Regions from separate parts of the Enterobacter cloacae complex sp. genome, predicted to be linked through region 2. Evidence: predicted binding sites of a transcription regulator. Region 2 holds the regulator's gene; each other region holds the start of a gene.
What was found. Region 2 encodes PurR, which represses purine synthesis genes. Its sites were predicted from a motif close to CANGCAAACGTTTGCNTG; they were not measured.
Positions count from the first base shown of each region.

Region 1: a site for PurR is predicted at 1,954-1,971, ahead of purE (5-(carboxyamino)imidazole ribonucleotide mutase). Genes of this name have one in related genera too.
Region 3: a site for PurR is predicted at 2,236-2,253, ahead of pyrC (dihydroorotase). Genes of this name have one in related genera too.

Region 1 covers NZ_LT991957.1:3,270,837-3,275,497, reverse strand. The annotation lists gene cysS (cysteine--tRNA ligase) at 1-526, opposite strand, end outside; gene ppiB (peptidylprolyl isomerase B) at 702-1,196, shown strand; gene lpxH (UDP-2,3-diacylglucosamine diphosphatase) at 1,200-1,922, shown strand; gene purE (5-(carboxyamino)imidazole ribonucleotide mutase) at 2,042-2,551, shown strand; gene purK (5-(carboxyamino)imidazole ribonucleotide synthase) at 2,548-3,615, shown strand; gene mnmH (tRNA 2-selenouridine(34) synthase MnmH) at 3,700-4,661, shown strand, end outside.
Region 2 covers NZ_LT991957.1:4,045,533-4,050,193, reverse strand. The annotation lists gene sodB (superoxide dismutase [Fe]) at 1-82, shown strand, start outside; gene DBR02_RS19965 (MFS transporter) at 120-1,286, opposite strand; gene cydH (cytochrome bd-I oxidase subunit CydH) at 1,448-1,537, opposite strand; gene purR (HTH-type transcriptional repressor PurR) at 1,835-2,860, shown strand; gene punR (DNA-binding transcriptional activator PunR) at 2,878-3,789, opposite strand; gene punC (purine nucleoside transporter PunC) at 3,903-4,661, shown strand, end outside.
Region 3 covers NZ_LT991957.1:3,832,135-3,836,795, reverse strand. The annotation lists gene rimJ (ribosomal protein S5-alanine N-acetyltransferase) at 1-60, opposite strand, end outside; gene mdtH (multidrug efflux MFS transporter MdtH) at 297-1,505, shown strand; gene DBR02_RS18855 (lipoprotein) at 1,627-2,187, shown strand; gene pyrC (dihydroorotase) at 2,316-3,362, shown strand; gene dinI (DNA damage-inducible protein I) at 3,437-3,682, shown strand; gene bssS (biofilm formation regulator BssS) at 3,957-4,211, shown strand; gene solA (N-methyl-L-tryptophan oxidase) at 4,323-4,661, shown strand, end outside.

The sequences.
Region 1 (4,661 bases), 770 kb from region 2:
GCTTCACGTCAACCACGTCCACGCGCGCGCCGGCCTGAAGCTGGTCCAGATCCTGGCGGGAAAGCGCACCGTAGTTTGGGTCCGTCGGCACCGAGAACATCACGTCACCGTTGTCCGCCACATAGGCGTGGCCGCGTTCGAGCAGCTTTTCAGTGAGCTCGATGATTTCATGAATGTGGTGGGTCGCGCGCGGCTCGCTGTCCGGGCGCAGAATATTTAAGGCATCAAAATCCTTGTGCATTTCGGCGATCATGCGATCCACCAGCGCGACGAAGCTTTCGCCGTTTTCATTAGCGCGCTTGATGATTTTATCGTCGATGTCGGTGATGTTGCGCACGTACTTCAGGTTATAGCCCAGGAAGCGCAGGTAGCGTGACACCACGTCGAACGCGACAAAGGTACGGCCATGGCCGATATGACAGAGATCGTAAACCGTAATACCACACACGTACATGCCGACTTCCCCGGCATGGATAGGTTTAAATTCCTCTTTCTGGCGCGTCATTGTATTAAAGATTTTTAACATCGAAGATTCCATGTAAACACGTGTGTGGATTGTTTGTTCCTTATAATACCCATAATTGGGAGCACGGTCAGCACACAATGCAAGGTGATCGTGTCCTGTGGTTATGCTATAACAAGCCCCTATATGTGACCCGAGCACGGGTCGACGCACCACAATAACGGAACAGGATGCAAAAATGGTTACTTTCCACACTAATCATGGCGATATCGTAATCAAAACCTTTGATGATAAAGCGCCTGAAACAGTTAAAAACTTCCTGGACTACTGCCGCGAAGGTTTCTACAACAACACTATTTTCCACCGTGTGATCAACGGCTTTATGATCCAGGGCGGCGGTTTCGAGCCTGGCATGCGCCAGAAAGAGACCAAAGAAGCGATCAAAAACGAAGCGAACAACGGCCTGAAAAACACCCGTGGTACGCTGGCAATGGCCCGTACTCAGGCGCCACACTCTGCAACCGCACAGTTCTTCATCAACGTAGCGGACAACGACTTCCTGAACTTCTCTGGCGAAAGCCTGCAAGGCTGGGGCTACTGCGTATTCGCAGAAGTGGTTGAAGGGATGGACGTGGTCGACAAGATCAAAGCCGTTTCTACTGGCCGCAGCGGTATGCACCAGGACGTTCCTAAAGAAGACGTTGTGATTACAAGCGTGACCGTCAGCGAGTAATTCGTGGCGACACTCTTTATTGCAGACCTGCATCTGCAAACAGAAGAACCGGCGATCACCGCCGGTTTTCTGCGTTTTTTACGCGGCGAAGCGAAAGGCGCCGACGCGCTGTACATTCTGGGCGACCTGTTTGAGGCCTGGATCGGCGACGACGACCCGAACCCGCTGCACCGTGAAATGGCAGCCGCCATTCACGCGCTGGTGGATTCCGGCGTGCCCTGCTATTTCATTCACGGCAACCGTGATTTCCTGATAGGCCAGCGCTACGCCCGCGAGAGCGGCATGACGCTGCTGCCGGAAGAGCAGGTGCTCGATCTCTACGGTCGCAAGGTGCTGATCATGCACGGCGACACGCTCTGCACCGACGATACCGGCTACCAGGCGTTTCGCGCCAAAGTCCATACCCCGTGGATCCAGAAAGTATTCCTCGCCCTGCCGCTGTTTATCCGCAACCGCATTGCCGCCAGAATGCGCGCGGGCAGTAAAGCCGCCAACAGCAGTAAATCGCTGACCATTATGGACGTCAACCCGCAGGCAGTGGTTAACGTGATGGAAAAGCATCGCGTTCAGTGGCTGATCCACGGCCATACCCATCGCCCGGACGTGCACTCTCTTATCGCCAACGGCGAGCCCGCTCACCGCGTGGTTTTAGGGGCCTGGCACAGCGAAGGTTCGATGGTAAAAGTCACGCCGGAAGGGGTGGAACTGATCGCCTTCCCGTTTTAACGTCTTCCCGTCTTTTCGCCCATTTCTCGACCACGCAACCGTTTTCCTTGCCGGTATTACATGCTATTCTCTGTGCCCTCGAAAGCAGTGTGTTCCGCACCACAGGAGTTTTAAGACGCATGTCTTCCCGCAATAATCCGGCGCGTGTCGCCATCGTGATGGGGTCCAAAAGCGACTGGGCTACCATGCAGTTCGCCGCCGAAATCTTTGAAATCCTGAATGTTCCGCACCACGTTGAAGTGGTTTCCGCACACCGCACGCCGGACAAACTGTTCAGCTTCGCCGAAAGCGCCGAAGAAAACGGGTATGAGGTGATTATTGCCGGTGCGGGCGGCGCAGCACATCTGCCGGGCATGATTGCCGCCAAAACCCTGGTGCCGGTGCTGGGCGTGCCGGTGCAGAGCGCTGCGTTAAGCGGTGTCGATAGCCTTTACTCTATTGTGCAGATGCCGCGCGGTATTCCCGTCGGTACGCTGGCGATTGGCAAAGCGGGCGCCGCCAACGCCGCGCTGCTCGCCGCGCAGATCCTGGCGACGCACGATACAGCGTTACATCAACGCCTGACGGAGTGGCGTAAAGCCCAGACCGACGAGGTGCTGGATAACCCGGATCCGCGGGGTGCAGCATGAAGCAGGTTTGCGTTCTGGGTAATGGTCAGCTTGGCCGCATGCTGCGTCAGGCCGGCGAACCGTTGGGGATTACCGTCTGGCCCGTCGGGCTGGACGCCGAGCCGGAAGCCGTGCCGTTCCATCAGAGCGTGATCACCGCCGAAATTGAACGCTGGCCGGAAACCGCCCTGACCCGCGAGCTGGCGCGCCATAACGCCTTTGTGAACCGCGACGTATTCCCGATCATCGCCGACCGTCTCACGCAAAAGCAGCTGTTCGACAAGCTCGGCCTTGCGACCGCGCCGTGGCAATTGCTCTCTGATAAAAGCGAGTGGGATGACGTGTTTGCGATGCTGGGCGAACTGGCGATCGTGAAGCGCCGCGTCGGCGGCTATGACGGTCGCGGGCAGTGGCGTCTGCGGGCGAACGACACCGCCGAGCTGCCGGACGACTGCTACGGCGAATGCATCGTTGAGCAGGGCATCAACTTCAGCGGCGAAGTGTCGCTGGTTGGCGCGCGCGCGCATGATGGCCGCACGGTGTTTTACCCGCTGACGCATAACCTGCATCAGGACGGCATTCTGCGTACCAGCGTTGCCTTCCCGCAGGCAAACGCTGGCCAGCAGGCGCAGGCGGAAGAGATGCTCTCCGCCATCATGCACGAGCTGGGCTACGTGGGCGTGATGGCGATGGAGTGCTTCGTCACGCCGTCGGGCCTGCTGATCAACGAGCTGGCGCCGCGCGTGCACAACAGCGGCCACTGGACGCAAAACGGCGCCTCCATCAGCCAGTTCGAGCTGCACCTGCGCGCTATCACTGACCTGCCTCTGCCGCAGCCGGTGGTGACCAGCCCGTCGGTGATGATCAACTTGATCGGCACCGATCTGAACTACGACTGGCTGAAGCTGCCGCTGGTGCACCTGCACTGGTATGACAAAGAGGTGCGCCCGGGTCGTAAGGTCGGTCACCTGAACCTGAACGATACCGACACGGATCGCCTGAGCGCTACGCTGGAAGCGATCGTCCCTCTCCTGCCGCCGGAATACGCAAGCGGTATTGTCTGGGCACAGTCAAAGCTCAACTAAGACATCTGCGCCGGGGAGTTGACCTTCCCCTTCCCCGGCGTACAATTCCCGCCCATTGCTGCTCAGTTTTCTTCTGGAATCACCATGAACGATGGAACGGACTATCGCGCGATCCTCGCGTCCGATACCCCTTTAATCGACGTTCGCGCGCCGATCGAATTTGCCCAGGGTGCGATGCCCGCCGCACTCAACCTGCCCTTAATGAACGACGACGAGCGTGCCGCCGTCGGTACCTGCTATAAGCGCCAAGGACCCGACGCCGCGCTGGCGCTCGGCCATAGCCTGGTGAGCGGCGAGACGCGGGAGGCGCGCATTAACGCCTGGCGCGAAGCCAGCCTTGCGCACCCCGAGGGCTATCTTTGCTGCGCCCGCGGCGGGCAGCGCTCGCATATCTCCCAGGCCTGGCTTAAGGAAGTGGGTGTCGATTACCCGCTGATCCGCGGCGGCTATAAGGCTCTGCGTCAGACGGCCATTCAGATCACGGTCGAGCAGTCGCAAAAGCCGATGGTGCTTATCGGCGGCTGTACCGGCAACGGTAAAACGCTGCTGGTGAAGCAGCACGCGCAGGGCATCGATCTGGAAGGGCTGGCGCACCATCGCGGCTCGTCGTTTGGCCGCACGCTCACGCCGCAGCTTTCCCAGGCGAGCTTTGAAAATCACCTCGCCGTTGAGCTGCTGAAAAAAGACGCGGCGCGCTGGGTGCTGGAAGATGAGGGCCGGATGATTGGCTCCAACCATCTGCCGGAGTGCCTGCGCGACCGCATGGCTGAAGCGCCTATCGTGGTGGTCGAGGATCCGTTTGACGTTCGTCTTGAGCGCCTGCGTGAAGAGTACTTCGACCATATGTGGGCGGACTTTTCTGCCGCCTACGGTGAAGACGCGGGCTGGAAAGCGTACAGCGAATACCTGCATCACGGACTTTTTGCCATTCGTCGCCGTCTGGGGCTGCAACGCTTCGCGGAGTTTACCGCCCTGCTGGACGCCGCGCTCGTCGAGCAACAGCGAACTGGCAGCACTGACGCACACTTCAGCTGGCTTGTGCCGCT
Region 2 (4,661 bases):
TCGTAATGCGCGCCCGAACTACCTGGAGCACTTCTGGGCACTGGTTAACTGGGAATTTGTTGCGAAGAACTTCGCCGCGTAAGGGACACGCAGAAGGGGCAACCCTTCTGCGTTTTTGTTTATTCCGCCGTACACACCGCTTCTGGCTGTTTACGCCCGGACATCAGCACCAGCAGCAGGCCGAGTGCGGCAATGATCGCCCCCATCACCGGCACAAAGCTGTAACCTAAACCACCGGAAATCACCGCCCCGCCCGCAGCGGCTCCCAGCGCATTGCCCAGGTTAAACGCACCGATATTCACGGACGATGAGAGCCCCGGCGCCTCATGCGCAACACGCATCACGCGCATCTGCAACGGCGGCACCACGGCAAAGGTTGCGGCGCCCCACACCAACATGGCAACCGCGGCGCCCACTTCGTTACGCGCCAGCCACGGGATCGCCACCATGATGACGATCAGCAGCGTTAAGAAGCCTTTCAGCGTCCCACTCACGGAGCGGTCGGCAAATTTGCCGCCGAGATAGTTGCCAATCGAGAACCCGACACCAATCAGCACCAGCATCGCGGTAACAAAGAGTGGCGTTGCATGGGTAATGTCGTGCAGCACCGGGGAGATATAGGTGTAGAGCGTAAACATCGCCCCCGCCCCCAGTACCGTGGTGAGCAGCGCGGAAAGCACCTGGGGACGCATCAGCACCGCCAGCTCTTTACGTACTTCCGGACGTTCTCCCGCACTTCCTTTCGGCAGTGAGAAGAACAGCGCGACCATCGCGACCACGCCCAGTCCGGCGGTTGCGAGGAAAGACATACGCCAGCCGATAGCTTCTCCCAGCCAGGTGGCGGCGGGAACACCGCCGATATTGGCGATGGTCAGCCCCATAAACATGGTGGCTACCGCGCTGGCCTGCTTATGTTTTGGCACCACGCTGGCGGCAACAACCGAGCCCAGCCCGAAGAAGGCGCCATGGTTCAGGCTGGTCAGAATACGGGAAAGCATCAGGGTGGTGTAATCCGGCGAAATCGCGGAAAGCACGTTGCCCAGGGTGAAAATCGCCATCAGGAAAATCAGCGCATTGCGGCGCGCGCGGTGCGAAAGCAGCAGCGTCATCAGCGGCGCGCCCACCATCACGCCGATCGCGTAGGCGCTAATCAACATACCGGCCGCAGGGATAGAGACATCCACGCCCCGGGCGATAACAGGCAATAACCCCATCGGGGAGAATTCAGTGGTGCCAATCCCAAAGGCGCCAATCGCCAGGGCCAGCAGGGGAAAATTGATTTTCATGAATAAACTCCGGATACCGTGCCGTTACCCGGCACAGAATTAAGAAGTCAAAAGCATGACATCAATCACAAAAAATGAGAAGTTAACATTTTGGCAAAAGATTTTTGCCGGAAAGATAACAATAGCGGCAAGCGAGGGAGAAAATTCTCCCTCCATCTAAATCAGTGCAGCGCAGCGGTTAAACCACCCGCAACAATCAGGGCAAGAACAACAATGGTGGTAAACAGCGAAAACTTCAGATCGGTACTCATCAATTTTTCTCCTTTTATTCACCCTACGAAAAGTGAGCCTGCTCATTTTTACACAGTTCAGGTCAAAAATCTTCCAGGATTTAAGCGGATATCCACTTTACCTCTTCCCCTTTTCATCAAGATAGGACAAAATTCCACGCTAAATTTATTAGCGTACCGGCCACTGACCCCCTCCTGACGTCCTGTGTCGTTTTCCCGGCGTGTCGCAACTCAAGATTGCGTAATAAGGGTGAGAGAAGGCAAACGTTTACCTTCAATGGTTTCAGGAGCTTAGGATATGGTCTGGAGTGACATTTAATGGCAACAATTAAAGACGTAGCAAAACGCGCAAACGTTTCCACCACAACCGTATCACATGTTATTAACAAAACGCGTTTTGTCGCTGAAGAGACGCGCAATGCCGTCTGGGCAGCGATCAAAGAACTTCACTACTCGCCTAGTGCGGTCGCGCGTAGCCTGAAGGTTAATCACACCAAATCGATTGGCCTGCTGGCCACCAGCAGTGAAGCGGCCTACTTTGCTGAAATTATCGAAGCCGTTGAAAAAAACTGCTTCCAGAAGGGCTATACCCTGATTCTGGGCAACGCGTGGAACAACATTGAGAAACAGCGCGCTTATCTGTCGATGATGGCGCAAAAGCGCGTCGACGGCCTGCTGGTGATGTGTTCTGAATACCCAGAGTCGGTCCTTTCCATGCTGGAAGAGTATCGCCACATTCCGATGGTGGTGATGGACTGGGGCGAAGCGCGCGCCGACTTCACCGACTCCGTTATCGATAACGCTTTTGAAGGCGGCTACATGGCGGGGCGTTACCTGGTGGAACGCGGTCACCGTGAAATTGGCGTGATCCCGGGCCCGCTGGAGCGTAACACCGGTGCTGGCCGCCTGGCCGGTTTCATGAAGGCGATGGAAGAGGCGCTGATTACCGTGCCGGAAAACTGGATTGTTCAGGGCGATTTCGAGCCGGAGTCGGGCTATCGCGCCATGCAGCAGATCGTCTCCCAGCCGCATCGCCCTACCGCTGTGTTCTGCGGCGGCGATATCATGGCCATGGGCGCCCTCTGTGCGGCAGATGAACTCGGCCTGCGCGTCCCGCAGGATATCTCGGTGATCGGCTATGATAACGTGCGCAACGCCCGCTTCTTTACGCCGGCGCTGACCACCATTCACCAGCCGAAAGATTCGCTGGGTGAAACCGCCTTCAATATGCTGATGGACAGGATCGTCAACAAGCGTGAACAGTCCCAGTCCATTGAAGTGCACCCGCGCCTGATTGAACGCCGTTCCGTTGCGGACGGTCCGTTCCGCGACTACCGTCGTTAATCCTTTTACGGGGCCAGCTACGCTGGTCCCCGTAACCACTCCCGGTTCAGCGTTTCGCTGTCTCCCAAATAATCCAGCAGCCAGGCCATGGCGGGCGATACGTCGTTTTGCTGCCACGTCAGACAGCACGCGGCGTCCGGGAAGGGATTTTCCAGCGTCAGAGCCACCCACTCCCCCGCGTCAATGCGCGGACGCGCAAAATGCACCGGCACCATGCCAACGCACAGCCCCGCGCTCAGGCAGGTGGCTGACGACTCCCAGTCCGGCGCGACCACGCGGCGCTGATTATCCAGCAGCCAGGTAATGCGCTTCGGCAGCGAACGGGACGTATCTTCCAGCACCAGCGAGGGCCAGTTGCGTAAGGTGTCATCGCTCAGCGGCCCTTCCAGCGCCGCCAGCGGATGATCGCGCGCGACCACGCAGGTCCAGCTCAGCATGCCCATGTCGCGAAACGCGTAGCGCCCCCCAACCGGGATCGCCTGGGTGGCGCCAATCGCCATCTCTGCCCTGCCGTCCGCCAGCGCATCCCAGACGCCGTTAAACACCTCCTGTGAAACGCGCAGTTCGACGTCGGAGAAATGACGATAGAAATCGACGATCATCTGCCGGGTGCGTTCCGGCTTAACGATGTTATCCACCGCGATGGAAAGATGACCGCGCCAGCCGTTGGCGATCTGCTGGCACTGCTCGCGGGTGATCTGCATTTTTTTGATAACAGACCGCCCCTCTTTCAAAAACCACGCGCCGGCCGGCGTGAGCTCCACGTCGCGATGGCGCCGCTCAAACAGCGGGACCGCCAGCCACGCTTCCAGCTGACGCACCGTATAGCTGATGGCCGAGGGAACGCGATGCAGCTCCTGGGCGGCACCGGTAAAGCTGCCGTTACGCGCCACGGCATCGACCACTTCAAGAGAATAATCTGACCACATCTTTTGCCTGCAAAATTTTTGAATTCACCCGCCAAATATTAGCGTTTCACAAGCTGCTTTGCACCTCCTACACTCTGCGCCAACGTACACCTGCCTCCTCAGGAGAATAAACAGTGCAACCCAGGAAAGGATTTTTAGTCTGGCTCGGCGGCTTAAGCGTGCTGGGCTTTTTGGCGACCGATATGTATCTGCCCGCGTTCGCCGCGATGCAGGAAGATTTGCAAACCCCTGCCGCCGCCATCAGCGCCAGCCTGAGTTTGTTCCTCGCAGGCTTTGCCTTGGCGCAACTGCTCTGGGGGCCGCTCTCGGATCGTTTTGGCCGTAAACCCGTCCTGTTGCTGGGACTGGCAATTTTTGCCGTAGGCTGTCTGGGCATGCTGTGGGTCCGCGATGCCGCCTGGCTCCTCGTGCTGCGCTTCATCCAGGCCGTCGGCGTCTGTGCCGCAGCGGTCACCTGGCAGGCGCTGGTAACCGATTATTATCCGGCTTCGCGCACTAACCGCATTTTCGCCACCATTATGCCGCTGGTCGGCCTGTCGCCGGCGCTCGCCCCGCTGCTGGGCAGCTGGATCCTGGCGCATTTCGACTGGCAGGCCATTTTCGCCACGCTGTTTGCCATCACGCTGGTGCTGATGCTGCCCGCGTTCGGGCTCAAGCCTGCGCGTAAAAAAGAGACGCATCCGGACGCGCAGCCAGTGACCTTTACCTCCTTACTGCGGGCAAAAGCCTATCGCGGTAACGTGCTGATTTATGCCGCCTGCTCTGCCAGCTTCTTTGCCTGGCTGACCGGTTCGCCGTTCATTCTGCATGACATGGGCTACAGCCCGGCGGCTATCGGCCTGAGCTACGTTCCACAGACCATCGCCTTCCTG
Region 3 (4,661 bases), 210 kb from region 2:
AACGACCAGCCTGTCCGTCGTCAGACGCACTTTTGGCACATTACTGCGATAGCCAAACATCGATACCACTCCTTCCCGTCGATTCTGCTCTGCCAGTTAGCTTTACTATACCTGTGCCTGTGCCTTCTGTGAAAACAGTGACATACCATTTTGATCGCTTTTCACATTTTTCGATGAGAACTCTCTATCAAAGCACCTTTTTGATAAAAAAATATTGTCGCCAGCGGGTATGGGAAAAAGCGTGGCGGCATCGCAGAATGTTAGCGTGCTCACCTTCTGTTTTCCCTGGAGGGAAAATGTCCCGCGTATCACAGGCCAGGAGCCTGGGTAAATATTTCCTGCTCGTCGATAACATGCTGGTCGTGCTCGGCTTTTTTGTCGTTTTTCCGCTTATATCGATTCGTTTTGTCGATCAAATGGGCTGGGCGGCATTGATGGTCGGGATCGCGCTGGGATTGCGCCAGTTTGTCCAACAGGGCCTGGGCGTGTTTGGCGGCGCCATTGCCGACCGCTTCGGCGCAAAACCGATGATTGTCACCGGCATGCTGTTACGTGCGGCGGGCTTCGCCACGATGGCCATCGCGCATGAACCCTGGCTGCTGTGGTTCTCCTGTTTCCTTTCCGGCATTGGCGGCACCCTTTTCGACCCGCCGCGTACCGCGCTGGTGGTTAAGCTGATCCGCCCGCAACACCGGGGTCACTTCTTCTCAATTTTGATGATGCAGGACAGCGCCGGAGCGGTCGTGGGCGCCCTGCTGGGAAGCTGGCTGCTGCAATACGATTTCCGCCTGGTCTGCGCCACCGGCGCGGTGTTATTTATTCTCTGCGCGCTGTTTAACGGTCTGTTTCTGCCTGCGTGGAAACTGTCGACAGTTAAAGCGCCAGTGCGGGAAGGGCTTGACCGCGTGCTGAACGATAAACGCTTCGTCACGTATGTGTTAACCCTGACCGGCTACTACATGCTTGCCGTGCAGGTCATGCTGATGCTGCCGATCATGGTTAATGATATTGCCGGCACGCCGGCGGCGGTGAAATGGATGTATGCCATTGAGGCCTGCCTCTCTTTGACGCTGCTTTATCCGATTGCCCGCTGGAGCGAGCGCCGTTTCCGGCTTGAGCACCGTCTGATGGCCGGGCTGTTGCTGATGACGCTGAGCATGATGCCCATCGGCCTGGTGAGCTCACTCCAGCAGCTGTTTATGCTGATCTGCACCTTCTATATTGGCTCCATCATTGCCGAGCCAGCCCGTGAAACGCTGAGCGCGTCGCTTGCCGACGCTCGCGCCCGTGGCAGCTACATGGGGTTCAGCCGACTTGGACTGGCGCTTGGCGGCGCACTGGGGTACACCGGCGGCGGCTGGCTGTTTGATGCCGGAAAAGCGCTCCATCAGCCGGAGCTGCCGTGGGTCATGCTTGGCATGGTCGGCTTTATGACGCTGATTGCGCTCTGGTGGCAGTTCAGCGATAAACGCAGCACGCGCGGGATGCTGGAGCCCGGCGCCTGACCTTCTGGCGGGAGGAAATTTGCCTCCCTCCACTATCAGTTTTTTCTGCTGGTTTCTGTAGGATCACCCTGACATACTGGCGTGTCAGGACAGATGCGCCGATTTTATGTTGAGGAACGCCATGAAAAAGATCGTTATTGCCGCTGCGTTAGTTGTCAGTGGTCTGCTGGTGGGATGTAACCAGCTTACGCAGTACACCGTCAGTGAGCAGGAAATTAATCAGGCGCTGGAAAAACATAATAACTTTTCAAAAGATATCGGCGTACCCGGCCTTGCGGATGCGCATATCGTTCTGACGAATCTCGCCAGTCAGATTGGTCGCGAGGAGCCTAACAAAGTCACCCTTTCCGGCGATGCCAGCCTGGACATGACTTCGCTGTTCGGCAATCAGAAAGCGGACATTAAGCTGAAGCTCAAGGCGCTGCCGGTCTTTAATAAAGAGAAAGGGGCAATTTTCCTGCAAGAGATGGAAATTGTGGACGCGGTTGTGACGCCTGACAAAATGAAACCCGTATTGCAAACGCTGATGCCTTATCTCAACCAGTCGTTGCAGAACTACTTTAACCAGCAGCCCGCCTACGTTCTGAGCGAAGACAAGAGTAAGGGCGAATCTCTGGCGAAAAAATATGCCAAAGGGATAGAGGTGAAGCCGGGTGAAATCATCATTCCTTTCACCGACTAAAGTCTCCGGGCGCTCAGGCGCCCGTTTTTTTTAACGGAAGTGTGTGCAAACGAAAACGTTTCCGCTTATGATTTGTGTCCGGCAAAAACAGCCATCTTATGACTGATCTCTTTCAAGCCGGAGCTTCCATGACTGTACAATCCCAGGTTCTCAAAATCCGCCGCCCAGACGACTGGCATATCCATCTTCGTGATGGCGATATGCTGAAAACCGTCGTGCCGTATACCAGCGAAATTTATGGCCGTGCGATTGTAATGCCTAACCTGGTTCCACCAGTCACCACCGTCGAGGCCGCGATCGCCTATCGCCAGCGTATCCTTGACGCCGTTCCGGCCGGGCACGATTTTACCCCGTTGATGACCTGCTACCTGACGGACTCGCTGGATCCCGATGAGGTTGAGCGCGGGTTTAACGAAGGTGTGTTCACCGCCGCGAAGCTCTACCCGGCAAACGCCACCACCAACTCCAGCCATGGGGTGACCAGCGTTGACGCCATCATGCCCGTTCTGGAGCGTATGCAAAAACTGGGGATGCCGCTGCTGGTGCACGGGGAAGTGACCCATGCTGACATTGATATTTTCGATCGCGAAGCACGGTTTATTGAAACGGTAATGGAGCCGCTGCGCCAGCGTCTTCCGGGGCTGAAGGTGGTGTTTGAACATATCACGACCAAAGATGCCGCAGAGTACGTCCGGGATGGAAACGAACTGATTGCCGCCACCATCACCCCGCAGCACCTGATGTTTAACCGTAACCACATGCTGGTGGGCGGGGTTCGTCCACATCTGTACTGTCTGCCGATCCTTAAGCGCAATATCCACCAGCAGGCGCTGCGTGAGCTAGTGGCCAGCGGCTTCCCTCGCGCGTTTCTGGGCACGGATTCCGCCCCGCATGCCCGTCACCGGAAAGAGGCGAGCTGCGGCTGTGCAGGCTGCTTCAACGCGCCGACCGCACTCGCAAGTTACGCAACCGTGTTTGAAGAGATGAACGCGCTAGAGCATTTCGAAGCCTTCTGCTCTCTCAACGGTCCACGTTTCTACGGTCTGCCGGTCAATGACACCTTCATTGAGCTGGAGCGTAAAGAAAGCCAGGTTGAAGAGTCGATTGCGCTCACCGATGATACGCTGATCCCGTTCCTCGCCGGTGAAACCGTAAGCTGGACGGTAAAACGCTAAAAAACTGTCGCCCCCTGTTGTCAAACCGACAATATAACTGTATAAATAAACAGTATATTACACAGGGGGCATTTATGCGTATTGAAGTCACCATTGCCAAAACCACCGTCCTGCCTGCTGGCGCACTCGACGCGCTGGCGGGTGAGCTATCCCGACGTATTAGCAGCACTTTTCCTGAAAACGATGGCGCCGTAACGGTACGTTATGCAACGGCAAACCATCTTTCCGTCATCGGCGGCGCGAAAGAAGACAAAGACCGCATCAGCGAAATTTTGCAGGAAACCTGGGAAAGCGCCGACGACTGGTTCATCACAGATTAAAATTTGCTCCCTCATTGTGTTTTTTTGCCGGGTCGCCCCGGCTTTTTTTCGTTTCGTCTCCTGTAAGTTCAAAATATTTCAGCATCTTCTTAGAAAATCGTGAACAAGATGGTGTTTTATTGCTCGAACAATCCTAAAAAGCATAAAAATGTGTTGCTACCCGTTTATTTTTTCCTTCTGAACCCTTATTAATTGATATACTGAAATTGCTTTCAGAAAAACATGCATTGAACCTCAAAGTCGTTGTCTTCTAACACGCATTAAGGGGGTTATAATGGAAAAGAATAGTGAAGTGATCCAGACCCATCCGCTTGTTGGCTGGGATATCAGCACCGTAGACAGCTACGATGCGCTGATGCTGCGTTTGCACTACCAGACCCCAAATCAGCAAAACCGTGATGAAGCGGAAGTTGGACAGACGCTGTGGCTTACAACAGACGTCGCCCGTCAGTTTATCTCTATTTTGGAAGCAGGCATCGCAAAAATAGAATCTGGCGACTATCAGGAAAATGAGTATAAACGGCATTAATCTTATGCCCTTCACTCAACAGGCACCCTCGCGGTGCCTTATTTATTTCGTTCTTGTATAAGCCCACATAGTTAATTACTCTGCTAACAAAGCGTTAGTAAAGAGAAGCCTATGAAATACGATTTGATCATTATCGGAAGCGGCTCCGTAGGATCTGCCGCCGGTTATTACGCCACGCAGGCGGGTCTGAATGTGCTGATGATTGACGCCCACCTTCCCCCCCATTCTGAAGGAAGCCATCACGGCGATACCCGTTTGATCCGTCACGCTTACGGTGAAGGTGAACGCTATGTACCGCTGGTGCTTCGGGCTCAGACGCTGTGGGACGAGCTGGCGGCACGCACCGAGGAGCGCATTTTTGAGCGTACCGGGGTGATTAACCTCGGGCCTGCCAACTCCACGTTTCTGGCGAACGTTGAGGAGAGCGCGAAAGCCTACCGCCTGGACGTT